4 regions of the Massilia pseudoviolaceinigra genome follow, and region 4 is predicted to be linked to each of the others. Evidence: riboswitches for the same ligand, from Rfam matches in the RefSeq annotation. Region 4 holds a riboswitch; each other region holds the start of a gene.
The links. A riboswitch is a leader RNA that binds a small molecule or an ion and turns the genes downstream of it on or off. The one in region 4 is predicted to bind cobalamin.
Positions count from the first base shown of each region.

Region 1: linked by a shared signal. The riboswitch ahead of RBA40_RS03795 (TonB-dependent receptor) and the one ahead of RBA40_RS02675 (TonB-dependent receptor) in region 4 are both predicted to bind cobalamin.
Region 2: linked by a shared signal. The riboswitch ahead of RBA40_RS32285 (TonB-dependent receptor plug domain-containing protein) and the one ahead of RBA40_RS02675 (TonB-dependent receptor) in region 4 are both predicted to bind cobalamin.
Region 3: linked by a shared signal. The riboswitch ahead of RBA40_RS23215 (CbtB domain-containing protein) and the one ahead of RBA40_RS02675 (TonB-dependent receptor) in region 4 are both predicted to bind cobalamin.

Region 1 is NZ_JAVCWL010000003.1:43,094-48,188, reverse strand. Features, by position in the region: gene RBA40_RS03805 (thiol:disulfide interchange protein DsbA/DsbL) at 1-350, opposite strand, end outside; gene RBA40_RS03800 (cobalamin-binding protein) at 502-1,380, opposite strand; gene RBA40_RS03795 (TonB-dependent receptor) at 1,380-3,383, opposite strand; cobalamin riboswitch at 3,463-3,611, opposite strand; gene RBA40_RS03790 (M1 family metallopeptidase) at 3,729-5,095, shown strand, end outside.
Region 2 is NZ_JAVCWL010000057.1:12,647-17,741, forward strand. Features, by position in the region: gene RBA40_RS32275 (ABC transporter ATP-binding protein) at 1-42, opposite strand, end outside; gene RBA40_RS32280 (FecCD family ABC transporter permease) at 42-1,067, opposite strand; gene RBA40_RS32285 (TonB-dependent receptor plug domain-containing protein) at 1,075-2,940, opposite strand; cobalamin riboswitch at 3,023-3,244, opposite strand; gene RBA40_RS32290 (histidine phosphatase family protein) at 3,239-3,784, opposite strand; gene RBA40_RS32295 (adenosylcobinamide-GDP ribazoletransferase) at 3,787-4,578, opposite strand; gene cobT (nicotinate-nucleotide--dimethylbenzimidazole phosphoribosyltransferase) at 4,588-5,095, opposite strand, start outside.
Region 3 is NZ_JAVCWL010000026.1:26,506-31,600, reverse strand. Features, by position in the region: gene RBA40_RS23230 (cobaltochelatase subunit CobN) at 1-990, opposite strand, end outside; gene RBA40_RS23225 ((2Fe-2S) ferredoxin domain-containing protein) at 977-1,315, opposite strand; gene RBA40_RS23220 (CbtA family protein) at 1,319-2,098, opposite strand; gene RBA40_RS23215 (CbtB domain-containing protein) at 2,089-2,286, opposite strand; cobalamin riboswitch at 2,437-2,666, opposite strand; gene RBA40_RS23210 (hypothetical protein) at 2,733-3,098, opposite strand; gene RBA40_RS23205 (hypothetical protein) at 3,155-3,520, opposite strand; gene RBA40_RS23200 (tetratricopeptide repeat protein) at 3,614-4,108, opposite strand; gene RBA40_RS23195 (DUF2135 domain-containing protein) at 4,122-4,874, opposite strand; gene RBA40_RS23190 (DUF2300 domain-containing protein) at 4,892-5,095, opposite strand, start outside.
Region 4 is NZ_JAVCWL010000002.1:110,903-115,997, reverse strand. Features, by position in the region: gene RBA40_RS02685 (SpvB/TcaC N-terminal domain-containing protein) at 1-2,338, shown strand, start outside; gene RBA40_RS02680 (hypothetical protein) at 2,341-2,475, shown strand; cobalamin riboswitch at 2,598-2,834, shown strand; gene RBA40_RS02675 (TonB-dependent receptor) at 3,012-5,095, shown strand, end outside.

The DNA.
Region 1 (5,095 bases), on a different contig from region 4:
AAGGCACGCAGCACTTTCGGATGCATTTCTTCGCCCTTGCCCATCGCTTCGAGCGTCAGGTGCAAATGCGCTTCCGGATCGTTGGGGCTGGAAGCGAAGTGCACGCGCCGGAACAGGATATTGTCACCCTGTTTCTTGACCCAGTCGGCCAGATGCGGTTCGAACGCATTGCAAGCCGGGCAGTGGTACATGAAAAACTCGATGACTTCGATTTTCTTACCGACCGACTTGGTCGGCTGCGGACTTGCCAACGTGACATACTCGGCGCCTTCTTTCGGGTCAAGGGGCGAAGCGAACGCCGTGCTGACGGCCAGACTGGCCACGGCCAGAGCAATACGCAGGAAACGCATAAATATCCTTCATGTTAAGTTGAGACGACGATCGCGAGATTACCACTTTTTGCGGCAGGTCTCAGTCCAGGGACCCGCATTTTACATTGCGTTGCATATGCGTTACCGCTACAGGCACCGTCAGCTCCGTAGTCAGCGTGTAAACGCAGGCCTACCTGCGGCGTTGACGCGCCAGTTCAAGTTTTTCGCACAGGATGGCGGCGCCGTCGGGCAGGCGCGGTCCGGCCCGGGTCAGCAATTCGCCGTCCACGGTGAACAGGTTGCCTTTTTGCACCGCCAGCAGGGTTTTATACGGCGCCCAGATCGCCAAACCCTGTTCCGAGGCGTCGTACGGCGCGCTGCCGACGATCGCTTCCGGATTGGCCTGCAACACCGCCTCGATACCGACCGACGGCGCCTTGACCGCCAGCGCGGCGAAAATATTCTCGCCGCCGCACAGGCGAATCGCATCGCTGGCGACATGCTGGCCATTGAGGGTGTACAGCGGCTTTTCCCACACCTGGTAAAACACCTTGACCGGCGGCCGCTTGCCGTAGCGCGCCTCCAGCGCCGCGATGCGGGCGCGAAACGAGGCCGCTGCCGCCTGCGCCACCGTCCCGGTACCGAGCAGTTGGCCGAAACGCAGCATGCTGCCGGCCACCTGGTCCATCCGCGCCGGCTCGCTGTAGAACATCGGAATGCCGAGCTGGCGCAGCTGCTCCAGCTGGCGCGCCGTGTTCCCGCTCTGCCAGACCACCAGCAGGTCGGGTTTCAGCGCCAGCACGCGTTCCATGTCGATCTGGCTGTTGTCGCCGACCAGGGGGATGGCCCGGGCGGCCGGCGGATAGTCGCTGTAGCTCATCGCCCCGACGATGCGCGCGCCGCCACCGGCCGCGAACAGCAGCTCGGTGACGTGCGGCGCCATCGACACGATGCGCTGCGCCGGTGCGGCCAGCACCACGCGCCGGCCGGCGTCGTCCACCACCGTGATGGCGGCCCCGGCCAGGCCGGCCCACAGGGCCAGCGCGGCGAAGACGAGGCGCTTGCGCATCAGAAGTCGTAGCGCGCCGAGACCTTGACCTGGCGAGCGTCGCTCGGATAAATGCCGCTGTTGCAGCCGTACGCATTGCTGGTGTAGCGCTTGTCGGCCAGGTTCAGGCCCGCCACCGCGAATTCCCAGGCGCCGATCTGGAGCGCGTAACGGGCGTCGAAGGTGGTGCTTGATGCCATGCGCACGCCGCAGGTATTGGCGAAGTCGGCGCCGAAGCGCTGGCTGCCGGCCCATTGGGCGCCGATGCCGGCGCTGTGGCCATTGCCCGGCACCCAGGCCAGGCGCGCCGAGACCACGTTCTTCGGTACCAGCACCATTTCGCGCCCGGCGTTCGGGCCGTCGGTGAAGCGGGCCAGCACGTGCTGCCAGTTGCCGCTCACGCGCCAGTCGCGCGCGATGCGGGCGTGAACATCGAGCTCCACGCCTTTGCGCTCGGTCGGATCGAGGTTGGTGTTGGCGCCGTAGCCGCCGTTCACAGTCGGGTCGTAGAAAATCTCGTTGCGCAACTGATGGCGGAACACGCGCGCGTTCGCGCCCATGGCCGCATCGCCGTAAGCGAGGCCCAGTTCCAGGTCGCGCGAGGTTTGCGGCGCCAGCACGGCGGACGATGAACGGTAGCCATTCTCGTCGACGTTGGCCACGCGGTAGCTGCGCCCGGCCTTGGCGTACAGTTCTAGCATCGGCATGACATTAGCGCTGCCCTGCACTTCCCAGGCATTGAGGGTGGTCTTGCTGGCATACGGTGCGGCGAACGCGCGCTCGTCGGTGGCATCCTTCTCGAAGCGTTCGCGGCGCGCGCCCACGGCCATGCGGGCTTTGTGCGCGCCGCCGAACTTGAGTTCATCGCGCACGTACAGCGCCCGCGATTCTTGCGTGGCGTCGGCGTTCGAGTAGTCCGAATCGGTCACGCGCGACCACTTGACCAGGTCCACGCCAGCCACCAGCTCATTGAGCATGCCGCCCATTTGCGCAAGGTGGCGCAGGCGCGGCGAGAACTGGGTCTGGGCACTGTCGTAGGTCGACTTCGAGGCTGCGCGCACGCCCTCGAAGGTGTAGAAATAGGTGGAACGGACAGTGCGCTCGCGGCGCGACAGTTCGGCGGCCAGGTCGACGCTGCCGACGCGCTGCTCCACGAACGCGGTCAGGCGGTCAGAATCGAGCGAGCCCACGTCGTCGGGCGTGCTGGCCTGGCGCGGATTGTCGCGGAACTGCTGCATGCTCAGGGCGCCCGGCAGGTCCGATTCCTGGCGCGCGCGGTCGTAGCGCAGACCGGCGCGGCCGCCCTGGTATGCCCACTGGGCGCCGCCGCTGAAGGTATCGAGCTCGAAGCTGTTATGGTCGCGGTAATTGTCGGTGCGCTGGCTGCCGACCGAGGCGTCGAGGGCGAATCCGTTCCACGACTGGGCCACGGCGGCGCGCAGGTCGCGCAGGTTGAACTGACCGGTTTCGGCGCGCAGCATGCCGCGCCGGCCATTGGCCTCGGGGCGGCGCGTGACGATGTGGATCACGCCGCCGGTGGCGCCTTCGCCATACAGCACGCTGGCGCCGCCGCGGATGATTTCGATGCGCTCGACGGTCTCGATCGGGATCGACGACAGGGTCGCATTGCTCAATTCACTTTCGGACATGCGCACGCCGTCCAGCGTGACCACCATGTTCTGGCTGCTGTTGGTGCCGAAGCCGCGCAGGTCGAGGCTGAAATCGGGCGAGCCGTCCAGGCTCTGGCGGCCATACACGCCGCCGATCTGGCGGATGGCCTGGTTGACGTCGGCCGCGCCGGCGCGGCGGATGTCGTCGGCACTGATGACGGTCGCGCCGATCGGGGCCAGCGCCGGGTCGCTGGCAAAGCGGGCGCCGGTCACGGTCACGGCGGGCAGGGTCTGGGCCTGGGCTTGGCCATCGGCGGCCAGCGCGGCGCTGGACATGAAACACAGGGACAGGGCGGAAACCAGCGCGAGCGGCCTGGCGGAGAGCGCGCGGCGCGGCGATACTGCAGAAATCATGATGTCGTCTTCAGAAAATAGAGTCCTGGCCTGCGTCCCCGCAAGCCGGATTGCACGGACAGAGGCGCGCTGCGCGGCATCGTGTCCACCTGTTTTGGCCGGTATCCGGGCTCGCAAGGCGTCAGGAACGACGGCTTGCAGTACCGTTGCGGGGGCAGCACACTGCGTGTTTCCCGTTTAACTGCCGGCGTGAAGACGCGGGCGGGCACCAAAACTGCGCCATTATAATCGCAGTCGCCATCCGGACCGCGGCCCGGATGGCGTTGTGGCATGCTGTGCGGCTGGCCGGCTGCCCGCCAGTAAGGCCCACTACCAATCGAAGCGCCCGGCGGCGCAGGAGAATGCATGCAAGCGCGTACCCGAACCATGGCCCAGAGGGCGCTCCTGCTGGCGGCAGCTGCCATCGCCGGGGCCGAGCTGATGGCGCAGGCCGACATCACCATCACGCCGATTCCGGAGCCGATGACCGACGTCGGCATCGGCTTCGCCATGCCCTCGGCCAGCGCGGTGAGCCTGCCGAGCGCCCCGCACGCGTGGGGCGGGCCGCGCAGCGGCAGCGAAGCGACCCTGTCGGACCGCGTGGTCGACTACCGGATCGAAGCGACGCTCGACCCGATTGCGCACACCGTCGACGGCAAGCAGAAACTCACCTGGCGCAACCGCAGCAAGGAGACCGTGCGCAGCGTCTACCTGCACCTGTACATGAACGCCTTCAAAAACGCCGGCAGCACCTTCTTCACCGAGCAGCGCGCATCCGGCTACCACGCCACCATCGCCCCCGGCGAATGGGGCCATATCGCCCTGCGCAGCGTGACCCAGGGCGGCGCCAGGGTGGCTTGGTCGTTCGTCCATCCCGACAACGGCCCCGCCACCGACGAGACGGTGGTGCGCTTCGACCTGCCGGCGCCGGTGGCGCCAGGCGCGTCCACCAGCTTCGACATCGCTTTCCTGACCCAATTGCCGCGCGTGGTGGCCAGCACCGGCCACGTCGGCAGCTTTCACCTGGTGGGCCAGTGGTTCCCAAAGATCGGGGTGCTGGAGCTGCCGGGCGAACGCGGCGCCACCAGGGCGCGCTGGAACGTGCACGAATATCACCACGAGACCGAGTTCTACGCCGACTTCGGCCGCTTCGATGTCAAGCTCACCGCGCCCAAGGGCTACACCGTGGGCGCCACCGGCGAACTGCAGGGACCACCGGTGGAACAGGGCGGCATGCTGACCCACCACTACGTGCAGGGCGACGTCCACGATTTTGCCTGGACCGCCGACAATCGCACGGCGCCGCCCCTGCGCGGTACCTGGAGCGCGCCGGGCAGCGTGCAGGTTGCACTGTCGGTACTGTTCCCGCCCGACCGCGCGGCCAGCGCCGCGCCGGCGCTGAAAGCGGCCACCGAGGCGCTGGCCTATTATTCGGCAACACTCGGACCGTATCCGTACAGGACGCTGACCATCGTGATCCCGCCGCTGAACGCCGACAATGCCGGCGCCATGGAGTACCCGACCTTCATCACCGTCAATGGTTACGACAAGGTGGTGCCGCGCACGGCCGCCGCCTTCGACATTGATCTCGTCACGATCCACGAAGTCGGCCACAGTTACTTCCACGGCATCCTGGCGTCGAACGAGACTGAAGAACCGATGCTCGACGAAGGCTTGAACGAATTCTGGAACCATCGCATGCTGCGCGACACCGGCAAGGACGCGTATCTCGG
Region 2 (5,095 bases), on a different contig from region 4:
GCGGCTGCCGGCGGTGAGAAGGAGTTGGCGCGCTTCGATCATCATGAGCGGTTCAGCCGGTGAAGTTGATACAGGAAGACGGGTGCGCCGATCAGCGCGGTGATGACGCCCACCGGCAGCTGCTGCGGCGCGAGCACGGTGCGCGCCAGCGTGTCGGCCAGCACCAGGAAGGCGCCGCCGGCCAGCGTGGCGGCGGGGATCAAGAGGCGGTGATCGGGTCCGCAGGCGAAACGGCAGGCATGCGGCACGATCAGGCCGACGAAGCCGATGCTGCCGGCGCTGGTGACGGCGCTGGCGGTCAGCATGCCGGAACAGAAAAACAGGCCCTTGCGCAGCGCGCTGACGGGAATCCCAAGGGTGGCGGCGGCTTCCGCGTGCAGCGCCAGGACGTTCAGCGACCGGGCGCTGCGTAGCGCGAAGGCCAGGCCCACGGCCAGCACGATCCACGGCAGCGGGCGCAAAGGGGCGCCGGCGATGTCGCCGATCATCCAGAAAATCATGCTGCGCAAGCGGCTTTCGGGCGCGATCGAGAGCATCAAGGTTACCAGCGCGATGCAGGACGTGGACAGAATCGCGCCGGTCAGCAGCAGCAGGGACGAGCCGCCTTCGGCCGCCGCATTGCCGCGCAAGTCGCGCCGCGCCAGCAGGTACAGCAGCATCGAGACGGCCACCGCGCCCACGAACGCGGCCAGGTCGACCATCCACATGGCCCACATGAACAGCAGCGCGGCCAGCGCGCCGACCGAGGCGCCGGCCGAGATACCGAGCACATACGGCTCGGCCAGGGGATTACGCAGCAAGGCTTGCATCATCACGCCGGCCAGCGCGAGCGCGCCGCCGGTCACAAACGCGACCAGCGCGCGCGACAGGCGCAGGTCGAGCAGGGTGGCGGCCAGGGTCGAGGTATCGCCTTTCGCAAGCGCCATCAGCGCGCCCGGCATCTCTGCCAGCGGGACCGGCACAGAGCCGACCATCCCGGCGACCACCAGGCTTGCCAATGCCAGCAAGGAGAGCGCCGTGATGACGACGCTGGCCCGGTGGCGCATGTTGCGAAAGAACGGATGCATGCGATTCCTATTTACTGCCGTAACGGACGCCGGCAAACACCTGACGGCCGGTGGTGGCGTAAGTGCGCGCCAGTTCGTACTGTTTGTCGGCGACGTTGTTCAACCGTAGCACGGCCGACCAGTCGGGTGCAAAGCGGTACTCGGCAAACAGGTTTACCAGCCCGTAGCCGGGCAGCGTGTTGCGGTTGGCCAGGTCGTCGAAGCGCTTCCCGGACAGCTGCACGCCTGCACCGGCAACCAGCGCGCCCGCCGTGTACTCGATGGCGAACTTTGCGTGGCGCTTGGCGCGCCGCTGCAGGTTCTTGCCGGTGGTGTCGTCGCGCGGGTCTTGCAGGTCGAGCGAGCCGCTCATGTCGAAGGCGCCCACGTGGGTGCGCGCGCCGAGGCTGATGCCCTCTAACGTGGCGCGGTTGACGTTGTAGGCGCAGCCGTACGGATGCGTATCCTGCTGGACCGGACATGTGGTGGTGTTGACCAGGAGGTCTTTCAGGCGGTTGCGGTAGTAGACCGCGCTGGCTTCAAGCGTGCCATCGTTGTAATACACGCCGCCTTCGACGTTCTTGCCTTGTTCGGGCTTGTTGATGTCGACCCCGTAACCCGGGTAATACAGTTCGTTGAAGGTCGGTGCGCGAAAGCTGGTGCCGGCGCTGGCGTTCACGCGCAGCGCGCGCGTGAGTTTGTAGCCGTAGCCGGCGCCGCCGGTGACCTTGTTGCCGTACTGGGTGCTGTCGTCGCGCCGCGCGCTGGCGCTGGCCAGATGGTTGCCGCGCTTGAGCGAGTAGGCCGCAGCCACGGAATTGGTCGCGCGGCTGGTGTTCAAGGCGCGCGTGGTGTCGGCGAACACGTCTTCCACCCGGCGTTCCAGAACCAGCTGCAGCAGGTCGCTGCCCAGGGCGATGTCGTTCTGCATGCTGTAGGCGTGCAGGCGCGTGTCGATGCGGTTGCTGCTCGTCGCACTGGTGAAGTTGACCGATTTGTCGTCGGCCTCGGATGCCTGCAGGCTGACTTTCCAGTTGCGCGTGATCTCGTGTTTCGAGTACACGGCGATGTTGTCCATGTTCTGCACGCTGCGCACGTCGAAGGGACCTGCGCCCGCATCGTACTGCGACTTGAGGTGGCTGTGCAGGTACAGCAGGCCCGCTTCGTGGCCCTTGGCCAGCACGATGCCCAGCTGGCCGGTGGCGCTGTCGCGCGTATAGCCGTCGTTGTCCTGGTTGTAGGAGAAGTTGCCCGGTTTGGTGGCCGAGAAGCCGTCATCCTTGTCCTTCGACACACCGAACGCGTAGCTGATGCTGTTCTCGCCTTCGCTGGCGCCGGCCACGCCGAACGCCATCGAGCGCGCCTTGTCGCTGCCCGCTTCAACAGCGGCTGTGACGTTTGGCGCTCCGGCGCCGCGCCGGGTGAAAATCTGCACCACGCCGCCGATGGCGTCGGCGCCGTACATGGTGGCCAGCGGGCCGTAGACGATTTCGATGCGGTCGACGTTCGCCAGCGGCAGGGTGGCCCAGTTGGCGATGCCGATCGTGGACGAGCCAATACGCACGCCGTCGACCAGCACCACGGTCTGCTTGGCGTCGCCGCCGCGGATGAACACTTGCGATGCGGCGCCCGGACCGCCGTTACGCGTGATCTCGATGCCGCGCTGCTTTTGCAGCAGTTCGACGACGCTGCTCGCACCGGAACGCGCGATGTCGGTGGCGCTGATCAGCACATGGTCGCTCAGCACGTCGCTGGCCGGCTGCGGCGCGCGCGTGGCGGTGATGATGACGGCGGCAACGGCCGTATCGGCGGCGCTGTCGGCCAGGGCATAAGGGGAAGTAAAAGCTAGCGCGAGCGACGTCAGGGCCGCGTGGCGTACAACAGGAAAGGTCATGACAAATCTTCAGTGAGTGCGATTGCGAGCAACCGGCCGACGTCCCCGTTGGCCAGATTGAAAAGGAACGCGCAGATCCTGCACGTTCCCACCTGTCCTGGCCGGTATCCGGGCTGGCAAATGCGGCCGTCTCACCTTCCCATGCCAAATGCACAGTGGTCGTTCGAGACGGCTCGTCGCCATGTCAGCGACATTTGCTTACCGTTGCGGGGGCAGCACACGTTGGCCTGTTGCAGGCTTCGTGTTTCCCAGTTTAACTGCGCTCATGGACATGGGCGCGGGCACCAAAACCCGATAATTATACACAGTCGATGATGACGGTCTCGCCGTAGGCGATGGCGTGGGGACGTTGCGCCGCCTCCAGCGCCATGGTCTCGGGCGCCAGGCCGCGTGCGCGCGCCGACAGCAGGCGGATCGTGCCGGCGTGGCAGATGACGATGGCGCAGGGCGCTTGCGCATGCATGCAGTCGGCATAAAACGCGGACACGCGCTGCGCCATGTCGGTCACGCTTTCGCCGCCGCCGGGGCGGTAGCGGGCCATGTCGGCGGCCCAGGCGTCGACGCCGGCACGGTCGATGTCGTCCCAGCGGCGCATTTCCCAGTCGCCGAAATCGAGTTCGGCCAGGCGCGCGTCATACCGCACCGCCGCGCCGCCGATTGCCGCGGCCAGCATGGCGCAGCGCCGCAGCGGGCTGGAAAATACCGGCGCGCCGGCGGGCAGGGTGGCGCGCAGGGTAGGCAGGGCCTGCGCCTGCAAATCAGGATCGACAGCGAGGTCGGTGCGCCCGTAGCACACGCCGGACGCTACTTGCGGCGCCAGGTGGCGCACCAGGTACAGGCGCATTCTCAGCCCCAGAGGCCGTGATGGAAAAACGCCAGCAGCGCCAGGTAGATGACCACTTCGGCCACCTGCTGCACCGCGCCCAGGCAGTCGCCGGTGTAGGCGCCAATGCGGCGCAGGCACTTGGCGCCCAGCCACCACGCCACCAGTGCGGCCCCGGTCACGCTGGTGAGCAGCGCAAGCCAGGGCAGCATGCCGGCCGTGGCCAGCGCCAGTGCAGGCACGCCGGCGCAGGCGCAAGCGATGCCGAATTCGCGGTTGCTCATATGCTGGGCCATTGGCTTGGCCTTGCCATCGGCGCGCGCATATTCCATTTCCCAGATCAGGCTCACCGCGGCCAGGCGCGACAAAGGGTGGGCGATGAACAGGGCGGCGATCGCGGCGGGTACGGACAGAAACGACAGCAGCGCGCACTTGAGCGCCACCGTCAGCCCCATGCCGACCGCACCGTAGGTGCCGATGCGCGAATCCTTCATGATCTCCAGCACCCGCTCGGTGCTCAAGCCGCCGCCGAAGCCGTCGCACATGTCGGCCAGGCCGTCCTCGTGGAAGGCGCCGGTCAGGTAGATCGCCGCCGCCGTCGACAGCAGCACCGCCACCGGGGCCGGCCATAGCAATGATGCGCCGGCATACACCGCCGCGGCCACCGCCGCCACCACCACGCCGACCAGCGGAAAATAGCGCGACGCATGGTGCAGCCAGGACGGGTCGAATCCGACCCAGCCCGGAATCGGCACGCGGGTGAAAAATTGCAGCGCGATGAAGAACAGCCGGCACTGGTGGACGATGCTGGCCATGGTGCGTACTTACGCCGACTGGCCGCTGACGCGCGCCGACTGGAAGGTGGCCATGTCGCCGAGGAAGTTGACGGCCGCGTGCAGCAGCGGCAGCGCCAGGGCGCAACCGGTGCCTTCGCCCAGGCGCAGGCCGAGGTTGAGCAGCGGCTTGGCCTTGAGGTGTTCGAGCATGCGCGCGTGGCCCGCTTCGTCCGAGCAGTGCGAAAATACGCAGTAGTCGAGGATGGCCGGCTGCATGCGCGCCGCCACCAGCAGCGCACTGCTGACGATGAAGCCGTCGATCAGCAGCACCATGCGCCGTTCGGCCGCCTTGAGCATGGCGCCAACGATCATGGCGATCTCGAAGCCGCCGAAGGTGGCCAGGATGTCGAGCGGCTCGCTCATTTCGCCATGCAGGGCGACCGCCGCCTCGATCACGTTTTGCTTGTGCAGCACGCCCTCGGGCGACAAACCGGTGCCGGCGCCGACGCAGTCAAGCACCGGCACGCCGGTCAGCTTGTGCATCAGCGCGGCGGCG
Region 3 (5,095 bases), on a different contig from region 4:
CGGCGCGGTGATGATGCGCCCGTCGAATTCGGGCAGCACCACGTTCATGGCCGTATCCAGCGGATTAAGCCCGCGCGCGGACTGCTCCCACTGCGGCAGGGTCATGCCGCTGGTGATCGCCTGCAGCACCGGAACGTTCAGCGTTTCCAGTACGCCGACCGACCATCCGGCAGGCGTGGGACCGCCCGGCGCAATCTCGCCCATCGCGAAAGAGGTGGTGTTGATCAGCACATCGATATGCACGCCGCGCGCGTCGCTGAAGTAGCGCAGCGCGTCGGGCAGTGTCCCGGCGCCGGCGCCGCTGCGCAGGGAGGCGGTAAACACCGGCAGCACGTTCATGCCGCGTTTTTCCAGCGCATCCAGCAACGCATCGATGAAGCGCGTGTTCCCGCTCATCCAGTGCGCGCGGTAGAACACGATGCCGGCGCACGGTGCGCCGGTTTTTCGCAGCGCCAGCCAGTCGTCGATGCCGGCGCCCTGCGCCAGGTCGGGATGATAAATGCCGTGTTCCGGCAGCGGCAGCGCGCTCTCGTAGCCAAAACCGGTCAGCAGCAGATGGTCGGACAAATAGCGCAGCAACTGCGCCAGATTGCCGCTGCCGCCACAATGGAAATAATTCAGCGTCTGTTGCAGCACGTCGGGAGCGACGGTCGATACAGCTGCCAGCTCGGGATCGGGCTCGCCGGTGCCGCTGATGGCAATGAGGTGCTGGCCGTGGCGGCGCGCGTGGCTTACCAGATCGGCAAAACCGGGCACGCTGCCGAGACGGCCCAGCACGCGCAGGATGATGATGCGCGCGCCCTGCACCTCGCCCGAGAGCAGTGCCGTGGCGCCGCCGTCGGCGTCGAGCCGCTGCAGGCTCACGCCCGACACCGCGCCGAACTCCGGCGGCAGCTGGCTCACTGCGTGGTGCAGGACCGTCAGGTCGTTCGATGCATGGGTAAGCAGCGCGATGTGCGCCGGGCCTTGAGGAAAATCAGGTGATGTCATGGTCCGCCACAATTGTGTCGCCTTCGCCGATGCGATGGAAAATCAGGTCGGTCACTTCGGCGCCGCCGATCAGGTGCTCGGCGACGATGCGCCCTGCTGCCGCTTCGTCGACGCGCCGGTACCACACGCCTTCCGGGTACACCACTACGATAGGCCCTTCATTACGGCATGCGACCATGCAGTGCGTGCGGGTGCGCTTGACGCAGAGGTCCGGATGGGCGTCGATCTCGCGCCCCATGTGCTCGAACACGGCCTGCGCCTGCACGCCGTTTTCGGTGCAGCGCGGGCCGACGCACATGAACACGTGCCGGTCATGGGTCCGCATCGGTCAGCCGAATTTCTTGTAGAAGTAGCCCGCCAGCGCGCCCATGGCCACCCAGAATACGGCGTTGGCCAGCAAGGTCGCGTACAGGAAGCTCAGCGCCAGCTCGGGCGGTGCGCTGCTCGAATGGACCTTCGGCTGCGGCGAACCGACCAGATGCGGCACGAACAGCAGCACGGCGCCGGCGATCCTGAGCGGCCAGTTCTTGGCGAAGACCAGCAGCGCCAGCCCGCCCGCGCTGGCCATGACGGTGGCGGTCCACCACAACTGGCGCGCCAGCAGCGGCGCCGCGACGGTGCCAGGCAGCTCGGGCGGCAGGCCGACCGAGGGCGCCACGAAAAAGACCGTGTAGCCGGCCGCGCCCCACAGCAGGCCGGCGCGCCAGCCGCTTGCGCCGCCATGCAGGCTGATGGCCGCTGCCAGCAGCAGCGCGAAGCCGACGCCGGCGCTGATGTTGGCCACCGCCGTGTAGAAGGTGCGTTCAAAGCCGTCGTCCGGCTGCCAGCCCCCGTGTTCATGGGCGCCCTCTTCCGCGTGCTCGTGCGGCTTTGCGTCATGACTATGCTCGTGCGGCGTGGCGTCGGCGTGGCTGTGCGGTGCGGCCTGCTCCAGTGCCTTCGGCGCGGCACTTTCGAACACCTCCGCCTGCAGGATGATGGGCGCTACTTGCAGCTGCTGCACGCCGGTCAGCAGCAGGCCGGCCAGGATGCCGGCCGCCGCGGCGCTGGCGATGATGCGGTTGAAGGTGCCCAGGCTTGCCGCGGGCGCGGTGCGGATCAGTGGCATGGGAAGCCAGCCGAGTGTCGGCTGTCGTGCGCCGCGTTGTGCAGCGCTTCCATCGAGGCGAAACCGGCACCGTACAGCAGCACGATGCCAAGGCTGGCGGCGCACATGGCCTGCACAATGCGCTCTTTGACGGAGACAAACGGGACTTGTTCATCGGCGGTGGTGATGAAGCTACGGATCGGCGACATGGCATTCCTTCCTAAAGCATTTCGCATAAAACCAGGCAAATGCAGACGCGCGCGTCTTGCCTTGTCCGGCAACCGGGGCTTGTACGGGGAGAAGGAACGTGAGATGGGGTGCGGAACGCAGCGATCCACCTGGATCGCCCTCCGCGATACAAACGACTTACCGCTTCGGCTGGTTTCCGGGCTGGCGAGTGGCGGGGCAAAAAACCCTTCCCGGATATGCGCCTTCCCATGCTGACTAGGCACAGTGGCGTGATGCACATCCTTGACTCGCTTACCGTTGCGGGGGCAGCGCCGGCTTTGCCTCCGTTGAGAGGGCGCACCGGCTTCCCATTTAATCCGGCAAACGATCGTTTGCCAGAACCAGAAGCTTGACTACCGGCGAAGTATAGGTCTGGACTATATAAATTGCAAGGTTGCGCGGGCCGGCGTGTGCGCGGCGGACGAATTTACCAGTCGCGCCATTGTTCGGTGATGTCGTCGGCGGCTTCCAGGCCGGCGTCCTTGGCAACCAGGTAGATGATGTCGCACAGGTTTTCGCGCTCTTCGGTCTCGATCACGCTGCAGCGTTCATCAAACGCATTGAGGGCAAGGACGACGCGTTCGACTTCTTTCATGATCGCGGCGGGGGCTGCGGGTTTTGGGAGCTTTTCCACGGCAGCGGCATAAGTGTCGAGGATTCCGGCGCACTCGTCGATCTCGGCCTGGCCGTACGGAGCCTCGCTCTCCGGGTCTTCGGCGCAGCGCCCCATGTAAGCAGCCATCCCGCCGAGAAGGCGGGCGCGGATCGAAGCGATGCTGGGATTGGGTGGCATGGCGTGACACTCCTTCAAATTTCAGGGGTGCCAATGTAGCATGAAGCCGCGCTACCTTACTCGCTGAATTCGATATCCATCTGATTGCCGTCGTAGCAGAAGGTCATCTGCTCGCCTTCTTCATCGCGGATCTCCAGCACGCCGCCGGCTTCGACGAAGGGCCCGAGCGTGTCGAACAGGCGAATCAGCCAGTTGGTGATGATGTCGATGTCGCCGCCGTCGATCAGCAGCGCGCCTTCCTGGCGCTGGCTGGTGAAACCGATCGATTCAAGGAAAGCCGGAAAATCGCGTTCGGCGCGCGCGCGTTCGGCGAAGAAGGAGTCGCAGCCTTCGAACGATGTGCGAATCGCGTTAAACGCCTCCGGTTGCCTGGCGTTCCTGATAACGATGCTGGCATCGTAGATCCATGCTGCAGTACTCACTTGCACTCCCATTTCGTCAGAACGGCTGTCGCGGTCGTGCGCAGCCAAGGATCGTATTTCCTGTCGACAGTTTTACATGCCGTTCAAGAACTGTCAAAGCGCCGATGACGAGCGTTGTTTTCGGAGCGTCGCGAGGCGTTCGATGGCGGCTGCGTTGCCTTGCGCGGCGGACAACGTTAACCAGTCGATCGCCTCGGTCATGCCAGGCACGCTATCGTCGTCGCCATCGAGGAGCAGGTCGGCCAGACTGTATTGCGCGGCGCTGTCGCCTTTGCCGGCAACGATGCGTATCGAGTAGCTGGCTTCGGCCACATCGCGTTCGGCGCCGATGCCGGACGCCAGCATGCTGCCCAAGAAGTATTCAGCCCGCATAAATCCTTGCGCGGCCGCCTTCCGATACCAGTGGATCGATTGGACCGGGTCGCGCGGGCCGACGTCGGCCAGGTCATACGAATCGGCCAGCAGGCACTGGGCAGCGGCATTGCCCGATTCCGCCAGCGGCAGCAAAAAGGCGAGAGCGTCTTCGGGCTTCATCGGAACGATGACGTCTTCAAGCGCATCGTATTCGGGGTCGTACATCAGGTCCATTCGAACGCTCCGGTCAGGGATAAACAAACGACTTGACCAGTGTCAGCTCACCCGGCGCGCGCAGCGGCACGCGGACCACTTCCTGGCGCTCGTTCGGTGAATTTTCATTGGTGATGATTGCTACCTGCGCCACCGTCAGGATGCCGGTTTCCTGGCCGGCCCCGTAGTAGTTCACGTAGACGTGGTAGTTCCCTTTCGGCGGCGCGGCGCTCGAAAAAATCTCGGGCCCGTACCCGGTGGTGACGTCGACATCGAGCGCGCCGCCGTTGGGCATGACGCGGTTGCCGTACCACGAGTGGCCGCCGTCGGGCGCGACCACGTGCAGGTCGACATCGGTGCCGGGACTGTCCCACGAGAGCACCACGCGCACGCGCGACTGGGTCTTGCCGGCGTACGAGTCGAGCAATTGGCTGCGGCTGCGCGTCTTACCGTCGGGCGAGCGCACTTCCACGCTGTTCGAGCCGCGCCCGAAGGCGTACGGCCGCGCGAAGCTGCCGTCTTCCTGGACCGCCATCGGCATCGCCACGCCGTTGACCACCAGCGTAGCCGGTTTATCCTTGCCCTTGCCGGCGATGCGTCCGCGGATTTCGGCCGTCGGGCTCTGCCCGTCCTGCACGCTGACCGACGCCGCCGGATAATTCACGTCCTGCGTGTATGCTTCCTTGGCACCCTTCGAATTGCGCCAGCCGCTGTTGGGCGAATCGATCTTCACCTGTGCCAGGGCGGCGGTGGACAGCAGTAGTGCGGGTATCAACAGTATTTTCATGATCAGGTTCGTATTATTCATTGACTCGCTTCGAGGCGAGTATCGACAAGGCGCCGTGCCAGCCGCTCGACCAGGGCTTCATCCTGCCCGCGCGGGTGATTGCGCAGACCCAGATGCAGGAACTCGTGCGCCAGGGTGATGCGGTCTTCGCGGCTGGCCAGGCCGCGCACATAAATGCGGTTGCGCGACTGCTCCGAATACGGCGTGCCGCGCGCCAGATG
Region 4 (5,095 bases):
CTGGCTGCTCTGCCAGACGCGCGACGACAAGGGCAACGCCATGCTCCACCAATACAAGGCGGAAGACGGCATCGGCATCGACCTCGACCAGGCGCACGAGCGCAATCGCGGTGCGCGCAACGATCCCAGCCGCAGCGCCAACCGCTACCCGAAGCGCATCCTCTACGGCAACCGCACCCCGCTGCTGATCGCAGGCGAGCGCCCGGCCGCGCTGCCCGACATCGATCCGGACTGGATGTTCGAGCTCGTGTTCGACTATGGCGACCATGACGCCGACGCCCCAGGGCCGCACGACGACTGCGCCAGGGACCCGGCCGGCGCCCTGCTCCATCCGTGGCCGGCGCGTCCCGATCCATTCTCCAGCTACCGCGCCGGCTTCGAGGTACGCACCGCGCGCCTGTGCCGGCGCGTGCTGATGTTTCACCATTTTCCGTGCGAGCCGGAAGTCGGGCGCGATTGCCTGGTGCACTCCACCGACTTGTGCCACGCGCACGACCACGCACACGACCATGCGCACCAGCAGCACGCCGCTGCGGCCTACAGCTTTTTGCAAGCGGTCACCCAGAGCGGCTACCGGCGCTGCGGCGACGGCTACGCGCGCAGCAGCGTGCCGCCAGTCGAGTTCGGATATACAAGGCCCGTGGTCCAGGAGACGGTGGAAGAAGTCGATGCCGACAGCCTGGCCAACCTGCCGGCCGGGGTCGATGGCAGCGCCTATCGCTGGGCCGACCTGCATGGCGAAGGCGTGCAGGGCATCCTCACCGAACAGGGTGGATTCTGGTACTACACGCGCAACATCAGCCCCCTGGCCGGGCGCGCGCAGTTCGCGCCGCTCGAAACGGTCGCGCTGCGGCCGAATGTGTCGCTCGCCGGCGGCGTGGAATTGCTCGACCTCGCTGGCGACGGGCGGCCCGACGTGGTGGTCATGCAAGGCCCCATGCCGGGCTTGTACGAGCACGACGACGGCGAAGGCTGGCAACCGTTCAAACCGTTCCGCGCGCCCCTGAACCTGCCATCACGCGACCCGAACCTGCGCTTCGTCGACCTCGACGGCGACGGCCGCGCCGATGTGATGATCACCGAAGACGACGCCCTGCTCTGGCACCCCTCGCTGGGCGAGGAAGGCTTCGGCCCGGCGCGCCGCGTATTCCCGGCACTGGACGAGGAAAAAGGCCCGCGCGTGGTCTTCGCCGATGCCAGCGAATCGATCCACCTGGCCGACCTTTCCGGCGACGGCCTGGCCGACATCGTGCGCTTGCGCAATGGCGAAGTGTGCTATTGGCCAAACCTCGGCTTCGGCCGTTTCGGCGCCAAGGTCACGATGGACAACCCGCCATGGTTCGACCACGCCGGCCAGTTCGACCATCGCCGCATCCGGCTGGCCGATATCGATGGCAGCGGCAGCGCCGACATCATCTATCTGCACAGCGAGGGCGTGCGCCTGTATTTCAACCAGTCGGGCAATGCCTGGGGCGCGGCGCACCGCATGCAGGTATTCCCGCGCATCGACGACCTGGTCAACATCGCGGCGGTCGACCTGCTCGGCAACGGCACCATCTGCCTGGTCTGGTCCTCGCCCTTGCCGGCCGATGCAGGCCGGCCTATGCGCTACGTCAACCTGATGGGCGAGCGCAAGCCCCATCTGCTGGTCCGGACCGACAACATCCTGGGCGCCGAAACCGTCCTCGACTACGCCACATCGACCCGTTTCTACCTTCAGGACAAGCGCGGCGGCAAGCCCTGGCTCACCCGGTTGCCGTTCCCGGTGCACGTGGTCGAGCGCGTCGAAACCTGGGACCATATCAGCCGCAGCCGCTTCGTCACCCGCTACGCCTACCACCACGGCTACTTCGATGGAGAGGAGCGCGAATTTCGCGGCTTCGGCATGGTGGAACAGTGGGATACGGAGGAATTCGGCACGCTGGCGGCCTGCGAGGCAGCGGCCGACAATATCGCCGAGGCGTCGCATGTGCCGCCCATCCACACCAGGACCTGGTTCCATACCGGCGCCTGGCTCGGCCGCGACCGGATAGCGGACTGTTTCGACGGACCGCCGCACGCCCGCGGCCGCGGCGAGTACTTCCGCGAACCGGGATTGAGCGAGCGCGAGGCGCGCGCCCTGCTGCTGCCGGACACGCCGCTGCCGCCCGGTCTGACCCTGGCCGAGGAGCGCGAAGCGAGCCGCGCGCTGGCTGGCGTGATGCTGCGCCAGGAAGTCTACGCCGATGATGCCGGCCCCGGCGCCGCGCCCTGGCAAGCGGCGCGCGCCTGCACGCCGTACACCGTCACCGAACAGAATTTCCATGTCCGGCGCTGCGCTACGAACTGGGCCGGCTAGGCATGAACGACTGGATGGCTGAACTGCACGTGAACAATGTGGCGGACAAGGACTATGTCGCCTCCTGCTTCGCCACCCACAGCTGCTATCTGGGCCTTTCCCGCTCGGCGCGGGCGACCTTGAAATACAACTGGTAAGCGCCGGCTTGCCTGAACTCAAGGCCCGGGCCATCGGTTCCAGCGTGGCCGGCAAGCGTAGCGCTTCCTTGGGCTCGGCCTGTCATTGCATATGGAAACGTTGCTAAATACATCAGCAGCCGTTATGATTGCCACGTTTTGGTGCTCGCGGCCTTGTTCCGAAGGCCGCAGTTAAACGGGAAACACGCGCTGGCATGCCAGCGGCAAACGTGTGCTGTCCCCGCAACGGTAAAACAGGCGCCGCATGTCGTCCAACGACGTGCGGCCGGTTGTCTCTTTGGTCCACTGTGCCGCTGGCATGGGAAGGCGAGGCAATCTGACCTGTCAGCCCGGATACCGGCCAGGACGCATGGAAGCAAGCGGCCGGGAATTGTCGTGTTTGTGGATCGCCTGGGACCGCGCGCAATGCCGCCGCTCCCTCATCTCCATCGACTCTCGCGCCTCTGTCGGCCGCAGCTTTCTTTTTCTCGGCGCACGGGGATGTGCGCCGTATAAAACAAGCAGACCGGCATGCCCGGTCTTAACCGAGAGTACCCGTGAAAAATATCACCCCTGCCCCGTCGCAACGCGGGCTGCGCCTGCTGTCGCCGATGCTGCTGCTGGCCATGCCCGCCTTTGCCAGCGCCACCGTCGACGGCGATACCCCATCCTCCGTCCAGCAAGTGCGCGTGTCCGCCAGCCTGATACCGCTCGGCGTCGCCGATTCGGCCAACCAGGGCACCGTGACCGCCAGGCAGCTCGAAAACCGCCCCTTGCTGCGCACCGGCGAGCTGCTCGAAGCGGTGCCGGGCCTGATCGTGACCCAGCACGCCGGCGACGGCAAAGCCAATCAATATTTTGCGCGCGGATTCAATCTCGATCACGGCACCGATTTCCGCACCACCGTGATGGGCATGCCGGTCAACTTGCCGACCAATGCGCACGGCCAGGGCTATTCGGACCTCAATTTCCTGATTCCGGAGCTGGTGAGCACCATCGCGTATAAAAAAGGCACCTATTACGCCGAGGAAGGCGATTTTTCCGTCGCCGGCGCGGCCGCTTTCGACTACGTGCGGCAAATGGAGCAAGGCTTGTTGAGTCTGGAGACCGGCCAGAACCGCTTCAGCCGCGCGCTGCTCGCCAACGCCACCCCGCTCGCCGCCGGTACGCTGCTGTACGCGCTCGAGCGCGCGGGCCAGGATGGCCCGTGGGAGACGCCGGAAGACTACAAGCGTGTCAACGGCGTGCTGTCGTACAGCTGGCGGCGCGGCGACGACGATGTGCGGATGACGGCGATGGGCATGCATTCGTCGTGGACGTCGACCGATCAGGTGCCGCAACGCGCGCTCGACGCCGGCCTGATCGGCCGCTATGGCACGCTCGCGCCCACGGATGGCGGCGAAACCTCGCGTTACAGCCTGTCGGGCGAGTGGAGCCGCCAGTACGGCACGGGCAGCGCCAGGGCCAATGCCTACATCATCACATCGCGGCTCGACCTGTTCAGCGACTTTACCTATGCACTGGACGATCCGGAGCACGGCGACCAGTTCCACCAGGCGGAAAGCCGGCAGATTCTCGGCCTGGACGCGCAGCGCACATGGCGCCACGCACTGGGCCCCTTCGCTTCCGAGACAGCGTTCGGCGTTCAGCTGCGCCAGGACAGGCTGGCCCCGGTCGGCCTGTATTTGAGCGAGGCGCGCCAGCGCCGCTCGACCGTGCGCGAGGACCGGGTCAAGGAGCGCAGCGGCGCGCTGTACCTGTCCAATAGCACCGTCTGGGCGCCATGGCTGCGCACTGTCGCCGGGCTGCGCGCCGACCGCTACGCGTTCGATGTCCACAGCGACAGGCCCGCCAACTCGGGCAAGGTGAATGCCGGCATCACCAGTCCGAAGTTCACGGCGATTTTCACGCTGGGGAAAAATGCGGAGATGTACCTGAACTGGGGACGGGGATTCCACAGCAACGACGCCCGTGGCGTCACCGGCACTGTCGATCCCAAGACCGGCCTGGCGGTGGACGCCGACGGTGCGGACATCAAGCGCGCCACGCCGCTGGTGCGGGGAACCGGCAAAGAGGCAGGCTTGCGGCTGGCCGGCCTGGTGCCCGGCATGCAAACCACCATCGCCGCCTGGAAGCTCGACCTCGATTCCGAACTGATCTTCATCGGCGACGCCGGCACCACCGAAGCAGGCCGCCCGAGCCGGCGGCACGGCATCGAGCTGGCCAATTTTTACACGCCCGCGAAAGACTGGATCATCGATGCCAACCTCGCGTGGTCGCACGCGCGCTTTCGCGACAGCGATCCGGCCGGCGCATTCATCCCCGGGTCGATCACCCGCACTGCCTCGGTCGGTGTGTCGGGCGCCGCCGGCCCGTGGTCGGGCGGCGTGCGCCTGCGCTACTTCGGCCCGCGCGCACTGGTCGAAGACGATTCGGTCCGCTCGCCCTCGTCCACCTTGCTCAACATGAAGCTCGGCTACCGGCTCGCGCCGCACCTCAAGCTGACCGTCGAAGTGCTCAATTTGCTGGACCGCCGCGTGAGCGATATCGACTACTACTACGCATCGCAGTTGCCGGGCGAGCCTGCACCGGTGGCCGACATTCATACCCATCCGGGCGAAATGCGCACCCTGCGCGCCGG